One region of the Chryseobacterium sp. 3008163 genome, then DNA from elsewhere that is predicted to be linked to it. Evidence: riboswitches for the same ligand, from Rfam matches in the RefSeq annotation. Region 1 holds a riboswitch; the other holds the start of a gene.
The links. Region 1 has a riboswitch for thiamine pyrophosphate ahead of EAG08_RS12645 (TonB-dependent receptor). Riboswitches for the same ligand answer to the same signal wherever they lie in the genome.
Positions count from the first base shown of each region.

Region 2: another riboswitch for thiamine pyrophosphate. It lies ahead of pnuC (nicotinamide riboside transporter PnuC); the one in region 1 lies ahead of EAG08_RS12645 (TonB-dependent receptor).

Region 1 is NZ_CP033070.1:2,772,736-2,780,394, forward strand. Features, by position in the region: gene EAG08_RS12635 (bifunctional aconitate hydratase 2/2-methylisocitrate dehydratase) at 1-1,307, opposite strand, end outside; gene EAG08_RS12640 (WG repeat-containing protein) at 1,703-2,464, shown strand; TPP riboswitch at 2,499-2,592, shown strand; gene EAG08_RS12645 (TonB-dependent receptor) at 2,675-4,771, shown strand; gene EAG08_RS12650 (hypothetical protein) at 5,051-5,812, shown strand; gene EAG08_RS12655 (acyl-CoA thioesterase) at 5,800-6,321, shown strand; partial or broken gene EAG08_RS12660 (2-hydroxyacid dehydrogenase) at 6,439-7,370, shown strand; gene EAG08_RS12665 (serine hydrolase domain-containing protein) at 7,464-7,659, shown strand, end outside.
Region 2 is NZ_CP033070.1:4,135,856-4,143,514, forward strand. Features, by position in the region: gene EAG08_RS19135 (winged helix-turn-helix transcriptional regulator) at 1-346, opposite strand, end outside; gene EAG08_RS19140 (SDR family oxidoreductase) at 530-1,234, shown strand; gene EAG08_RS19145 (hypothetical protein) at 1,323-1,892, opposite strand; gene nudK (GDP-mannose pyrophosphatase NudK) at 1,913-2,494, opposite strand; gene EAG08_RS19155 (TIGR01777 family oxidoreductase) at 2,530-3,438, opposite strand; gene EAG08_RS19160 (hypothetical protein) at 3,459-3,797, opposite strand; gene EAG08_RS19165 (HPP family protein) at 3,803-4,399, opposite strand; TPP riboswitch at 4,517-4,622, shown strand; gene pnuC (nicotinamide riboside transporter PnuC) at 4,646-5,242, shown strand; gene EAG08_RS19175 (hypothetical protein) at 5,335-6,390, shown strand; gene EAG08_RS22410 (phosphotransferase) at 6,365-6,820, opposite strand; gene EAG08_RS22415 (hypothetical protein) at 6,787-7,371, opposite strand; gene EAG08_RS19185 (single-stranded DNA-binding protein) at 7,654-7,659, shown strand, end outside.

The DNA.
Region 1 (7,659 bases):
TTAACTTCAACTCTTACGTCTGAACCAGCGTGCAATACTTTTCCTGGAGCTAAACCAACTGCGTTTTTGTTAAATATTTTTTCAACAGCAGAAAGGCCTACACCTTCTTTAGTGATTTCTTTAGATGGTGCATAAACGGTAGGGATTTCAATTCCTAAAATTCCTGAAGCCCAAGTTTGTAATTTTTTACCAAAGACAATTGCGTAAGATCCGCCAGCTTTGATGAATTCCATCTTTTGCGGCGTGAATGACTTAGAAATATCTTTCAATTCCTGATCGCCGTTGTATAATTTTTTAGTCTTTGTGTTAATGGTAAGAACAGTTCCTGTAGCTACAGAATAAACTTCTTCAAGAATGGGTTCATTGTTCTCATTACGGATAACATTACCTTCTGCATCCAGTTTTTTCACCCAGTTTTGAAGGTCGATACCGATTCCACCAGTTACGTCAACAGTCGTTAAGAAAATCGGAGAAATCCCGTTTGTTCCACCAACAATTGGTGCGAAATTCACAAATGGAATATAAGGACTCGCTTGTTTACCTGTCCAAAGTGCCACGTTGTTTACACCAGACATTCTTGATGAGCCAACTCCCATCGTTCCTTTTTCAGCGATCAACATCACGCTTTTGTCAGGATGTTGTGCCTGCAAAGCTTTAATTTCCTCTTGAGCTTCCGGAGTCATCATGCACTTTCCGTGAAGTTCACGGTCTGATCTTGAGTGCGCCTGATTTCCAGGAGATAATAAATCTGTCGAGATATCACCTTCACCAGCAATATAGGTAACTACTTTGATTTCTTCAGGAGCTTCAGGAAGTTTTGTGAAGAATTCAGCCTGTGCATAACTTTCAATAAGTTCTTTTGCAATTTCGTTACCGTTGTGGAATGCTTCTTTTAAACGATCCGTGTCAGCTTCGTAAAGGAAAACCTGAGTTTTTAGAACGTTTGCAGCTTCTTTAGCAATATTAGCATCGTTACCTAAAGCTAAATCCAACAATACTTTGATTGAAGGACCTCCTTTCATGTGAGATAATAACTCGAATGCAAAAGCAGGAGTTATTTCTTCTAATACGGATTCACCTAAAATGATTTCTTTTAAAAACTGAGCTTTCACAACTGCAGCAGGTGTTGTACCCGGTAAACTGTTGTAGATAAAGAATTTCAGAGAATCTGCTCTGTATTCGTTATTAGTATCTTTAATTTGTGCAATGATTGCGCTTAAAAGTTCTGCACCATCAATTGGTTTTGGGTGAAGACCCTGAATTTTTCTTTCTTCAATCTCTTGGATGTAATCCTGATAAATATTCATAAATAGAAGTTCTTTTTAAAAAATTAAAGGTAGATATTGAATAGTTGTCATCTGAAAGTACAGAAGCAAGCTGTATGATCTACACCATTTCTAAAAATGTGAGATAATAATCTGTCCCGATGGATAAATAGTAAAAGGACTTCCTCTGAAAATGTAAGTGGTTTACCTGCAATCTGTCTCGCCGCAAAAACTCTTTTCGGATAAAACGTTTGGTGGCTTTTGATGTGTTGCAATCAAATGTTGTGGCTTAAAAACGTTTTAAAATTATCAAACATTTAAAAATGTTCCCAAAAATACGGAATTTTAATATTTTTTTGGTCTAAATTATTTAGATTCTGTATAAATATGTGTTTTATATTTTCTATTTTTGGCAGATATTTTGAACACAAACAGTCATGAAGAAAATTTTCAATGTTATTTTTATTCTTTTATCGATGAGTTTCGTTGCTCAGTCTAAGGTTTTGAAAAATAATAAGTTAGTTACTAAGAAGAATCCGGTAAAACAGATTGTTAAGAAAAAACCTGAGAGTAATTTGGTTGTTATTAATGAAAATGTTCCGTTGTTAATTCCGCAAAGATTAAATGGTAATTTTGGATATGTCAATCAAAAAGGGAAATTAGTTATCGCTCCTGAATACCACATCGCCATGTTTTTTGCTGAAGATTGCAATCTTTTAAATTCACCCAACCCCAAAGCCAAGAAATTTGGTACAGCTCATTTTGCCACAGTTGAAAAGAACGGTATTTCATACAGAATCAATCAGGCTGGAAAGAGATTATACCAATTTAAAAATGCAGATTTGGGAAAATGTCAGACTGAATTTAAAAAACAACTTTTCCATGCTTATATTTTAAATGGTTCTTATGGAATTATAGAAGATTCGAAGTTCAGTAACCCCTCTGACCGCTCACATTTTAAAATTTATCCCAAATATGAATATTTACATATTTTAGAAGGAGATGATTTGTCAAATCCTATGATTGTGGCTTCTCATAAGGACAAATTTGGCATCATCGATGTCAACAATAATATTATTATTCCATTTGAATATGCTGATATCAAACGAAACTACAGCTGGAAATTGGGGAAAATGTTTGAAGTAACCAAAGACGATAAAACCTATTATTATATTGATTCTAATAACAAAGCCTATTAAATTTGCAACATCATCAAATTTTTGTAATTTTGCGCTGAAATTAAAGGGGTGCTCCAATGGGGGCTGAGATTATACCCAATGAACCTGGAACGGGTAATGCTGTTTAGGGATGTTGTATCATAATATCTTATCGATCCCCTTTTATTCCATTAAATTTTAAAAATTTATAAGAATGAAAGGATTTATTTTTTAGGACTTACCGCAAGTTCTATGGGTTTTGCACAAACTCAGAATACAGATTCTCTGAAAGTCAGAGAAATCGAAGCTGTCAACTTTACCAAAAGGTTGCCGGTTGCCAAGGAAATCATCAATGTACAGAAGGATTTAGACGGCAGAAACCTTGGGCAGGATTTACCGATTCTCTTAAAAAACCAAACCTCAATTATCTCTACTTCTGATGCTGGAAATGGCGTTGGATACACGGGTTTTAGAATTCGTGGGGTTGCAGGAAGAGGAATTAACGTGATGATGAATGGTGTTCCGTTCAACGATTCTGAAAGTCAGGGAACTTTCTTTGTCAACGTTCCGGATTTAACGAGTTCAGCGTCTCAGATTGTAATACAAAGAGGTGTGGGAACTTCCAACAACGGAGTTTCGGCTTTTGGGGCAAGTATCAATGTGATTTCTAAAGAGCCTGAAGAAAAGTTTTATTTTAAAACAGATGACAGCTACGGTTCATTTAATACATACAAATATTCTGCTGAGGTAGGTTCAGGTAAATTCTGGAAAGACCGTCTTTCTGTGATGGGAAGATATACTAATATTCATTCTGACGGATATATCGACAGGGCTTCCTCAGATTTGCATTCATACAATTTCATGGCTTTGTTTGAAGAAGGAAAAACGAAACTTCGTCTGATGGCATTTGGTGGAAAAGAAAAAACCTACCAAGCCTGGAACGGAATCGACAGACAAACTTGGGAAACCAATCCTAGATTTAATTATTCGGGAATGTACACAGATTTGTTTACGGGTGAAGATAAATTCTACGATAATGAAACCGACAACTACAGACAAAATCATTATCAACTTTTATGGGAACAAAGATTCAATGACAAATGGAATTTAGAAACGACTCTTCATTATACCAGAGGAAAAGGATATTACGAAAACTATAAAAGAGTTGACGAAACTGATGCAAAGGGTACTCATTACTCAAATTATAATCTGCCAATACCTATTGTAGGCGGTTCTCCAGTAGAAATCACAGATTTTATCAGAAAAAAATGGTTAGATAATGATTTTTACGGAGTAGTTTCTACTTTATATGGAAAGTTCGAGAAGTTAGATGTAAATGTAGGAGTAGTTGCCAATCAATATTACGGAAGGCATTTCGGAAATGTAACAGGAGTTTACTTTCCACAAATTGATGAACATGAGTATTACAGAAACCGCTCTGTGAAAAACGAAATTGCAGGTTTTGCTAAAGCTTTGATTAAAGTAAATGATTTCGAATTTTTTGGAGATTTACAATTAAGAAATATCGATTACGACACAAAAATTTTAGCTGCAGGAGACGGAGAGGGTGCAGATGTTAAGCGTAATTGGTTGTTCTTTAATCCGAAAGCCGGTGTTAATTACAGAATAGGGAATGGCAAAGTTTTCCTTTCTTATGCTCACGCACAACGCGAGCCCAACCGTGACGACATTTTTGCAAATCCTGATGTAAAATCTGAAAAGTTGCATGATTTTGAAGCAGGTTTAGAAAAACAGTTCGGAATTGTGTCATTGACTGCCAATTTATATTATATGTATTATGTGAATCAGTTGGTTTTAAACGGCGAGTTGAATAATGTCGGTGCTTTTATCAGAACCAATTCCGGTGAAAGTTACAGAAGAGGAGTTGAGTTGGGTGCTTTGGCGAAACTTTCTAAACAATGGGAAATCTCAGGAAATGTAAGTTTAAGCCAAAACAGAAACCTTGATTTTAATATAGAAAACGACGATGTCGTAAGAGAATTGGGCAACACGGAAATTTCTTTTTCACCCAATGTCATTGCGAATTTAGGATTGAGATTTACGCCCAATAAAAACTTCGAGTTTGCTTTGATGAATCAATATGTTGGAAAGCAGTATTTAGACAATACAGAAGATAAAAATCTACAGCTAAAAGATTATTTTCTAACCGATTTTAATGCACAATATCATTTTAAAATAGCTAAAAATGATATCGCTTTAAAGTTATTAGTCAATAATTTATTCGATAAAAAATATGTTAACAACGGAGCTGTTTGGTATGGTGAACCATATTATTATTCTCAGGCAGGAGCCAATTTCATGTTTGGGATCAGCTGGAAAATTCAGTAATAAAATTAAACACCATTTCATGTCATTATATTTTCAGTAAAGTTCAGATTAAATTTTTGAAGACTGCTTCGGCAGTCTTTTTGTTTTAAACTAAATAACAAAAGCTATTCCCACAGATTTCACAGATTTTCACAGATCAAACGGTTGAGGTATGATAAATTTTAAGCTTATTTGAAAAAAATCTGTGTAGATCTGTGTGATCCGTGGGAAGCATTCGATCGTTTATATTGCAAAGAAATCTCTGAAAAAGTCACGGAAAAGTTATAAATTTGCCGTCAAATGAATATTTCAGCTTACATTTTAGACTATTTGAAACAATTTGGAACGGCCACCATTCCGAAGTTTGGTGTATTTTCTCTGGAAAATTCTAAAGCAGTCCTCAACTCAGAAAACGGAAGCATCCTTCCGCCCTCCACCAAAATTGCGTTTCATTCTGATTATCAGGTTTTATCTGATGATTTGGTGCAGTTTATCAGCAGTCAGAAAGCGGTTTCAAAAGAAGCAGCAGAAAACGAATTGCAGATTCAAACTGATTTTTGGAAAAAGAAATTGCAGGCAGAACAGGTTTTGGAGATTCAAGATCTTGGAACTATTTTCATCGAAGACGGACAGCTTCATTTTAAAGGAAACCGTTTAGAATCTGATCATCCCGATTTTTATGGTTTAGAAGAAATCCACTTTTCAGATATTAACAAAGGTGAGACTTTTGAAACGCCTAAAAATATAGAGAAAGATTACAAATTCAATAAATCAATCCTTTGGATTTTCTTGTTCATCGTTCCGGTTTTAGGAATGTTGTATTTAGCATACACCCAGCAGGAATTGATTTTCGGAAAAAAATCTTTTGATAATGTTTCGGTACAGACCAAAACGAAAAGGATTGAAAAGAAAATTTCGGTAAAAATTGATTCAGTTCAGATAAAAAAAGCAGATTCTTTAAAAGTTTTTAAGGCAGATTCTTTAAGAAAAGATTCAATAAAACAAGCTGCAAAAACTTGGAAACCAAGCTCCCAAAAAAGAAAATCAAGATGGCAAAAATAAAAAAAGCGTCAGAATCTCTGACGGTGATGACCAATATCGTACTTCCCAATGATACCAATCAGTTGAGAAATCTTTTCGGAGGCGAATTATTGGCAAGAATGGATCGTTGTGCTTCCATCTCAGCAACCAGACATTGCGAAAGAAGAGTAGTAACAGCTTCTGTAAACCACGTTTCATTTGACCATCCGATTCCGGAAGGAGGAATCGTTGTGATGGAATCTAAAGTTTCGCGTGCATTCTCAACATCAATGGAAATTTATGTTGATGTTTGGTTGGATGATCCAATTAATCACAAAAAAATTCAGACCAATAAAGGAATTTACACTTTCGTGGCGGTGGATGAGTTTAATAGACCCATTCCGATTCCTGCAATGGAACCTGAGACGGAGCTTGAAGTGGAAAGATTCGATGCCGCGTTAAGAAGAAAAGAGCTTTCTCTAATTCTTTCAGGAAGAATGAAGCCATCAGAATCTGTGGAACTTAAGAAATTATTTCAAGATCCTTCTTAAAATAAATAAATTAATAGTAAATCTACGACTCTGCTTAGCTTGATAAAATATAAAAAATCATTCTGAGCAGAGTCGTAGAATTTTAAGGTAAAATATCAATAGTTAATTTTAAAAAAAATGAAGATTCTCCTTTTAGATAAAAATCACCCGCTCATCACCGAACAACTTTTAGAAAAAACTTTATTTTGGAAGAAGATTTTACGTCTTCTTACAATGAGGTTTGCTATAAAATTGAAAATTATGAAGGGATCATCATCAGAAGCAGAATTCCTTTAGACCAAAACTTTTTAGAGAAAGCAAAAAACCTTAAATTCATCGCCAGAGTAGGAGCGGGAATGGAAAATATTGATATTCCTGTTGCTGAAAAATTAGGAATTCAACTGATCAATTCTCCTGAAGGAAACAGAGATTCTGTTGCCGAACATGTTGTCGGAATGTTATTGATTTTAATGAACCGACTTTTCATTGCCTCAAACGAAGTGAAAAACGGAATCTGGCTGCGTGAAGAAAACCGTGGTGACGAATTACTCGGGAAAACTGTCGGGTTGATTGGTTATGGAAATATGGGGAAAGCAACTGCCAAAAGACTTTCGGGTTTCGGGTGCAAAGTAATTTTTCATGATATTCTTCCTAGTCTTTCAGATGAATTTGCGACGCAGGTTTCTTTAGAAGAATTGAAAGAAAATGCTGAGGTTTTGAGCCTGCATATTCCTTTGACAGATTCAACAAATTATTTAGTGGATGCTGAATTTATTTCTGAGATGAAAAATGATTTCTACATTGTCAATACAGCAAGAGGAAAGAATGTAGAAACGGAAAGTTTAGTTAAAGCTTTAAAATCAGGAAAGGTAAAAGGAGCTTGCCTTGATGTTTTGGAATATGAAAAGGCTTCATTCGAAAATCTGGAAACAGAAAATGAAGATTTAAAATACCTTTTAAACTCTGAAAAAGCCATTGTGACGCCTCATATTGCTGGCTGGACGCATCAGAGCAAACAAAAATTAGCTCAGGTAATTGTTGATAAAATTTTAGCTTCTTATTCGAATTAAGCAATTCGGATTATGTTAAATAATTCACAATTTACAATGATTTTTCACGATTCATTTTGAGTTTTATTAAATTGCCACTCATTTTTGAAACTCATGAAGAAGCTTACTTTTGTACTTGTTACAACCTTATTTTTATTCCTTTTTTCCTGTAAAAACAAATCCGAAAACCAAGAGTCTGTCTCAGAAAACACCACAAATCTGCCCAATTACGGAAATGTAGATTTGGGGAAAGTATTTTCTCCGGAAGATGCTATTCTTTCAAACAAAGACTTTATTGTTAATTATATCG
Region 2 (7,659 bases), 1.4 Mb from region 1:
TCAAAATTATCTTTTGGCTTTCAGGAATTTCAGAATATTTTTCAGCCCACAGATTAATTTCTATCAACAGCGGAAGCAGATTGATGCCTTTTTCGGTCAGCTTATATAAAACTTTTGCCTTACTGTCAGGATGATCCTGCTTGCTAATAATGCCATTTTCTTCAAGCATTAAAAGACGCGAAGCCAAAATGTTGGTCGCTATTTTCTCATCAGATTTTAGAAAATCTCCGTAAGTACTTTGTTTTTTAAACATCAAATCTCTTACAATCAGCAATGACCATTTGTCTCCCCATACGTCTAATGAGCTGCTGATAGGGCAATTTGATCTCTTTTTTGAACTCGACATAAAATTATTTTTAAATAATCAAATAAAAACACTTGCATTTTGAAAGTAATTTTATAAATTTGCACTTGCAAAACGCAAGCAAATTTAACGAATTAATTTTAAATAAAATAGAAAACATTCTTTTTGATTCATGCAAGAGTGACAACGAAGATTTTAAAGACAACATTTTAAACAAACAAAAAAATGAAAACAACAGGTAATACAGTATTCATCAGCGGCGGAAGTGCCGGAATCGGTTTAGCCATCGCAAAAAAACTGAATGCAGAAGGCAACAAAATAATCATCAACGGAAGAAATGAAGAACGTCTTCAGAATGCGTTGCAACAATTGGATAATGCTGTAGGAATTCAGGGCGATCTTTCAATTGAGGCAGACAGATTAAGAATCGCAGAAGATTTGAAAAACAATCATCCCGAAGTCAACATCATCATCAATAATGCAGGTGCAGCATTTGCTTATTTACTGAACGAAACTCAAAACGCACACGAAAAAGCAGCGATTGAAATGAACACCAATTATTTCAGCATCATTCATTTTACTGAGCTTTTGCTTCCTCATTTAGTTCAGAAAACAGAAGCAGCGGTAGTCAACGTTTCGTCAATTGCAGTTTTTAGAAGCCATAAAATGTTACCGACTTACAGCGCATCTAAAGCAGCTTTACACGGCTACACAGAAGCGTTAAGACAAACTTACGAAGAGCAGGAAAATGTTCAGATTTACGAAGTTTACCCACCTTTAGTTAATACAGATTTTTCTGCAGGAATTGGTGGTGCCAACGGAATTTCGCCTTCTGAAGTTGCTGACGAATTGTTTTTGGCACTCGCAAAAAATCAATATGATATTCCGGTAGGAGATTCAAAACAGTTTTTTGCAAAAGACTTGGTTTAAACTTAAAATGAAAAAATCTCTGTTGGATAATTTGAAATACAAATTCTAACAGAGATTTTAATTTATTTGAAAAAAGTTTATATTCTATTTACTCCTGATCCAAATACGTTAGTTTGGCATCTTTCACAAACTCATCAAAATTCATGTTTTTAGCAGCTTTAGAATTCGTCAGTTCAAGAAAGTAAATGATAGCATTAGGGAGATTTCTGTTTTTGGTAATCAATCTAAATCTCTTCACCTTTTCATTCATATTCAAAAAAGGTAACTCAGAAATTTTCACCGAAATATTATTCACATCAAACGACGCTTTCGGATCTTTTTGCAGTTTCAAAAATCTTTTCTGAGTTTTATCGGTGGTTTCATCAAGAAATTTCTGCATTTGATAATCGGTCAGAAGTTGAGGATAAATCAGACCTTGCTGTAACATTGAAAAAGTCAGTTTATCAGATTTATCGAAGAAAATCACTTTATCATCAAACAGAACCTGATTATCCTTTGAAGTGATTTTTCCTTCAAATTTTTTGTAATTTTTCTTTTTGTATTCAGTTTTAAAATGCTCAACAGCGTGCTGATCTTTCGTACTCAACCCATCTTTTTTCTGAGCGAAAACAGCAAAAGAAAATAATAAACAAAGAATCAGTGAATATTGCAGTTTCATAATTTCTATTTTTAAATAATCTATACTAAATTTTTAAGCCTTACATGTTGAAGCAGCATGATGGTTTTGGCATCTTTTATTTCTCCGGAGTCAATCATTTGAAGCGCTTTTTCAATATCAATTTCCAAAACTTCGATGTCTTCACCTTCTTCTTCAAGACCTCCGCCATTTGTGATTTTCATTTCACTTGAATATTCGGCGATGAAAAAATGCAGAATTTCTGTGACAGATCCGGGTGACATATACGCTTCAAAAACTTTTTCAACCTTCGATATTTTGTAGCCTGTTTCTTCTTCGGTTTCACGCTTGATGCATTCTTCAGGATGGTCATTATCCAATAAACCTGCACAAGCTTCAATCAACATTCCGTCAGTATTTCCGTTAATGTAGGTCGGCATCCGGAATTGCTTGGTCAAAATTACATTTTTTGTACTTGTGTTGTACAATAAAATGACTGCTCCATTTCCTCTGTCGTATGCTTCTCTGCTTTGGGTTTCAGTGGTTCCGTCTTTTTTTAGAATATTGAAAGTGATCTTTTTTAAAGTGTACCAGTTATCTGATAGAATTTCAGTCTTCTCAATGTGTACGTTTGTATTCTGCATAGATTTTACAATCTTGTTTATATATTTTATTTGAATTAATTTTTCTTGAGCAGATCCTCCAAAGCATTTTTCAGGTTCGGAAATTTAAATTGAAAACCTGCATTTTGAAGCTTTTCCGAAGATGTTCTTGAGCCTTCAAGCAGTGCAACAGACAGTTCGCCAAACATTAGCTTCATCACAAATCCCGGAATATTAGGCATAAATAGGGGTTTGTCTAAAACTTCCGCAATTTCTTTCGTTAAATTTTCGTTGTCGGTATGTTGAGGCGCTGATGCATTGTAAGCACCTTTTATATTTTCGTTTTTCACAGCGTATTCAAAAACGGAAGAAAGATCGTCAATATGAATCCACGGAATGTACTGTCTTCCTGTTCCGATAGGTGACCCGATGCCAAGTTTTACAGGAACAGCCATTTTTTTCAAAGCACCTTCAGATTCAGAAAGAATGATGGCTATTCGCACTTTTACCACTCTTTCGGCAATACCTTTTTCTAAAAACTCGTCCGCAGCTTTCTCCCAAAGAATCACGACTTCACTTAGAAAATCATTTCCTTTTTCGTCTTCTTCTTTAAATATTTTCTCAGAAGTTATCGCTCCGTAAATTCCAACGGCAGATGCTGAAATGAAAGATTTTAGTTGAATATTTTTCTTTTGTAAAGTTTTTAAAATCAGTTGTGCAGAATCTACACGGCTGGAAATAATTTCTTTTTTGCGTTCATCAGTCCATCTTTTTTCTGAAATATTAGCTCCTGCTAAATGGATAATGTGACTGATATTTTCGAAGGCTTTTTCGTCGATAATTCCATTTTTAATATTCCATTCAAAGTCATTTTCTTTCTTTTTAGTTCGTGTCAAAAAACGAACAGTATATTCATTTTCAAGTTTATTAGCTAAAACTTTTGCGACAGATCCGCCGGCTCCGGTAATTAATACGACTTCTTTCATGTATTGATTTTGGGATTCTTTTAATTCTTAACAATTAAAATATAATCATCATCTAAAAGTTTATAGCCTTGGTCGTAAATAAACTTATATTCAGAACCATTTTTGTAAACTTTAATTTGTGTAAAATAGTTAAAATCAAATCCTAAGCCACTCAATTTAGATTTGGCAATTTTAGTTTTACCTTCCAGATTGATATCGCTCAGAATACGGTAATTTCGGCGAAGTTTATTGTTAACATTCCGCATCAGATTACTCGAATCTTTATTTTGTTTGTTGTTATAAGCGTTTCTACAGGCGTCATTGCAGAATTTTTTATCTGATCTTCCAATGATTTTTTCGCCACATTCAAGGCATTTCATAGCAATTAATTTTTCAATGGGTGTTTGTGTTTTTTATGTAAAAGTCTTTTCCATTTCGTACTCGTCGGATAGCTTCTGTTTTTAGTAATATTATTAAAAAATAAAGCGACCAAAAGCAAAATAATACAACCCGACAAAACCGGAGAAAGTACATACCAATATCCTAAATCTGCAATTTTTCCGGGAGAAGTCACCGCAATCAAAGCTGTTGCGCCACCTGGTGGATGAAGCGTCTTGGTATACTGCATTAAAACGATGGAAAATGCCACTGCCAAAGGTGCAGAAAGCCATAAGATATCAGGAACAAACTGATAAACAGTGACACCTACCAAAGCCGAAATAACATGACCGCCGACAAGATTTCTCGGTTGTGCTAATGGACTTTGAATAGCTCCGTAAATCAATACACTTGATGCGCCGAACGAACCAATTAAGAAAACATTTTCCTGTTCCAATAAATACTGTGACTGCAGAAAAGCGATAATTCCGATTCCGAAAAATGCGCCGAGAAATGACCAGAAATGTTCTTTATAATCAACTAGAGTTTCTTTGTAAATTACATATTTTGATACACGGTAGGTTCTTCTGAGCGTCTTCTTCACAGTTTCTGATATTAAAATCTAAAGATACAAAATATCCGTTTACAAACGGCTGTGGAATTTCATCTGCTAAATAAATTCAGCTTTAATTTTTTATTCTCAGAAAAAAGTTTCAATTTTGCGCCATCAATGGGGTGCTGCACGATTGCGGCTGAGATGATACCCGGGAATCTTCCACACCTGATCCGGATAATGCCGGCGTAGGGAATTTGATTTTATCATCTCATCATTTAATTTATATAAGTTAATTTGATGCAGGAAATTTCACTAAAGACAACCTGGCCGGAATGGTTTGGGGTCTTCTTTTCAATTTTTCAGGTTTTATTGGCCCGAAAAAACAATTCAAACAATTATCTTTTCGGTATTGCCGGAATTTCACTTTCGCTGTATGTGATGTTTTTCGCAAAACTCTATGCGGAATTTACCTTAAATCTTTACTATTTAGTCATGAGCATTTATGGCTGGTTGTACTGGAAATTCGGAAAACAACAATCTGAAACAGTGATTTCAGAAACAACCAATCAGGAAAAACTAATCACCGCTGGAATCGTGCTTGGAACTTTCGGTTTGTTCTGGTTTTTTCTTACTCAATACACCGATTCCGACGTTCCGATTTGGGATTCTCTGGTTAGCGCCTTTGCGTGGGCCGGAATGTGGCTGATGGCGAGAAGAAAAATCGAAAACTGGATTTTGCTCAATGTCAGCAATATTATCGCAATTCCGTTGTTGATACACAAAGATTTGTATCTGTATGCGGTTTTGACGGCTTTCTTATTTATCGTAGCGATTTCTGGTTATTTGGAGTGGCGGAAAATTATTAAATCTAAGTCTTTAAAGGTCGCTTGATTTTTAAAGACTCACGCAGATTTTATCATCTGCAAAATCTGCTTGATCAGCGAGAGATTATAAACAAAAATAATAATAAGCCTAAAATATCAGTGATTAAGATATCAATTCAAAACGACCATATAGCCATGATCATGCCTGAAGAAATTAGAAATAAAATGTTGGGAGCTTGTGAAGTTTCTCAGGAAATAATGACCAGTATTCATGAGCAACGTTTGCTTCAGATTTGGGTTCCAAAAAAATATGGCGGATTAGGTTTTCGGTTAAAAGAAGGTCTGTCGGTATTGTTTGAGTGGTCAAAAATCGATGGAAGCTTAGGCTGGATGCTCACTTTATGCTCGGGAGCCAATTTTTTTTCTAGAAATTTAAAACCAAATGTTGCTTCAACACTTTTCGCTAACCCAAAAACCTGTTTCGGAGGAAGCGGAATGATTGGCGGAACAGCTGAGAAACAAAGCAATGGAATATTTTTGATCAACGGACTTTGGCATTTTGCAACAGGAGCTCCACACTTAAGTCATTTTACCTTAAATGCTACATTAACCGAAAACGGAAATCCTTTGCTGGATGAATCGGGTACTGGAATCATCCGTTCGTTCGTTATTTCTAAAGATCAGGCAGAAATTATTCCTAACTGGAAATCGATGGGCATGAAAGCTACCGGAACGTATTCCTTTAAAGTGAATAACGCAAAAGTTTCTAAAGATTACAGTTTTGTTTACGATGAATTTTTTACAGAAGATGTTTTAGATAAAATTCCGTTTAGGATTTTTGCAGATTTGACATTGCTGGTCAATTATCTTGGAATGGCGACGCATTTTTCGGAGGAAGCAATTAAAATTCGGCCAAATCTTGGCTTGAAATTATTTAATAAAATGATCAATGATGAATTGGAAAAAGCATTTCAATTTGCCGATGAAATTGAAATGTTACTGAATAATTTTGAATTAATAAGTTCTGATAAACAAACAGAGATTCATTGCTTTTCTACAGATTTAGTAAAGAAATTATCGCATCAGATTTTAGAAATTTATTTTCAGTTGGGACTTCGGGCGACGCATACAGATTCTGAAATATATCAGATTTTTTGTGATTATTTTACGGCGACGCAGCATGCGAATTTTAGGAAGGAGTTTGGGGAAGAGTGATCTCTTTTGCCTCATAATATTCAAGCCAATTTTTTATTCTTCCAACAAACATTTTAAGATAGTTTTCTGTTAAAAATATATTTGACCAATCGAATCTTTGAGCTTGAACGCCAAGATAAAACACAAAAATAGATGCTCCCGCTTCTGGAATTAATTTCAGTTCTTTTTCAGATAGACTTCTTTCTTTTCTATAACCGTTTAGAAAACTTTCAACTTTTATTTCATATTCGTTCTTATCAGATTCAATGAAAAATAGTTGTTTACAAAAATAACCAACATCTAAAATCAGATGTCCATTTCCACAATTATCAAAGTCAAAAATTGTAATTTCATTTTCCTTATTTACACTCAAGTTATCATACCAAATATCGAGATGAACTATTCCCTTTTGATTTTCTAATAGGTTGCTATCTTCAAAATTTTTAGACATTTTAGAGGTGATTTTTTGAGATATTTCATTTCACTTAAATCGTCAGAAAAAAATAAGTTGAGATGTTCATAAGCTTTGTTTAAAAGAACATCAGAATTGTAGTTTACCCGATCGATTTTTTTGCTAGCAGTTATATTGTGAATTTTAGCCATAATTGAACCAATTACAAAGCAGGTTTCATTTGTCATAAATCGCATTTTTTCACCTTCTGCAAATGTAAAAAGCACTACATATCGTAATCCTTCCGGTGCATTTATTTCTTGAATTAGATTTCCTTTTTTATCAGGAATCGGATATGAAACTGAAAGATTATTGCTTTTAAGTAAATTTAAAAGCTCTAATTCCTGCTGAATTTCAACTTTGGTTCTCCAATTATAACAGTAAACTCTGACAACATATTTTGTATAAGTACCTAACAGAAAATAAGTGTGATTTACTCCGGTTCTGAAAAGTTTACAATCAAAACAATCTTTTAACTGATATTTTTCAGTAATAAATTTACCTAATTCTGTTTGTGATACTGTTGAAGCTATTATTGGGAAAGTTGTCATTTTTGTTAGATTTTCTATAACTGTGGCTAACTCTCAAAGATACAAAATGGAATCGATCATCAAACAACTTAAAAAAACCAAAATTTTCACATATTTAACTTTCCTTTAAATATGCGATTTCTGAACGCTTTTACTGAATTATAATCATTTTCAAACGACTACAAACGAATTTAAATAGTTTTAAACCGAATAAATTTTCAAACCTGATGAATCTTTGCAACAGAGATTTGAGAAAACAGTGAACGTCTCTTATCTGAATATTAATTTTAAAAATACAAAGTTATGTCA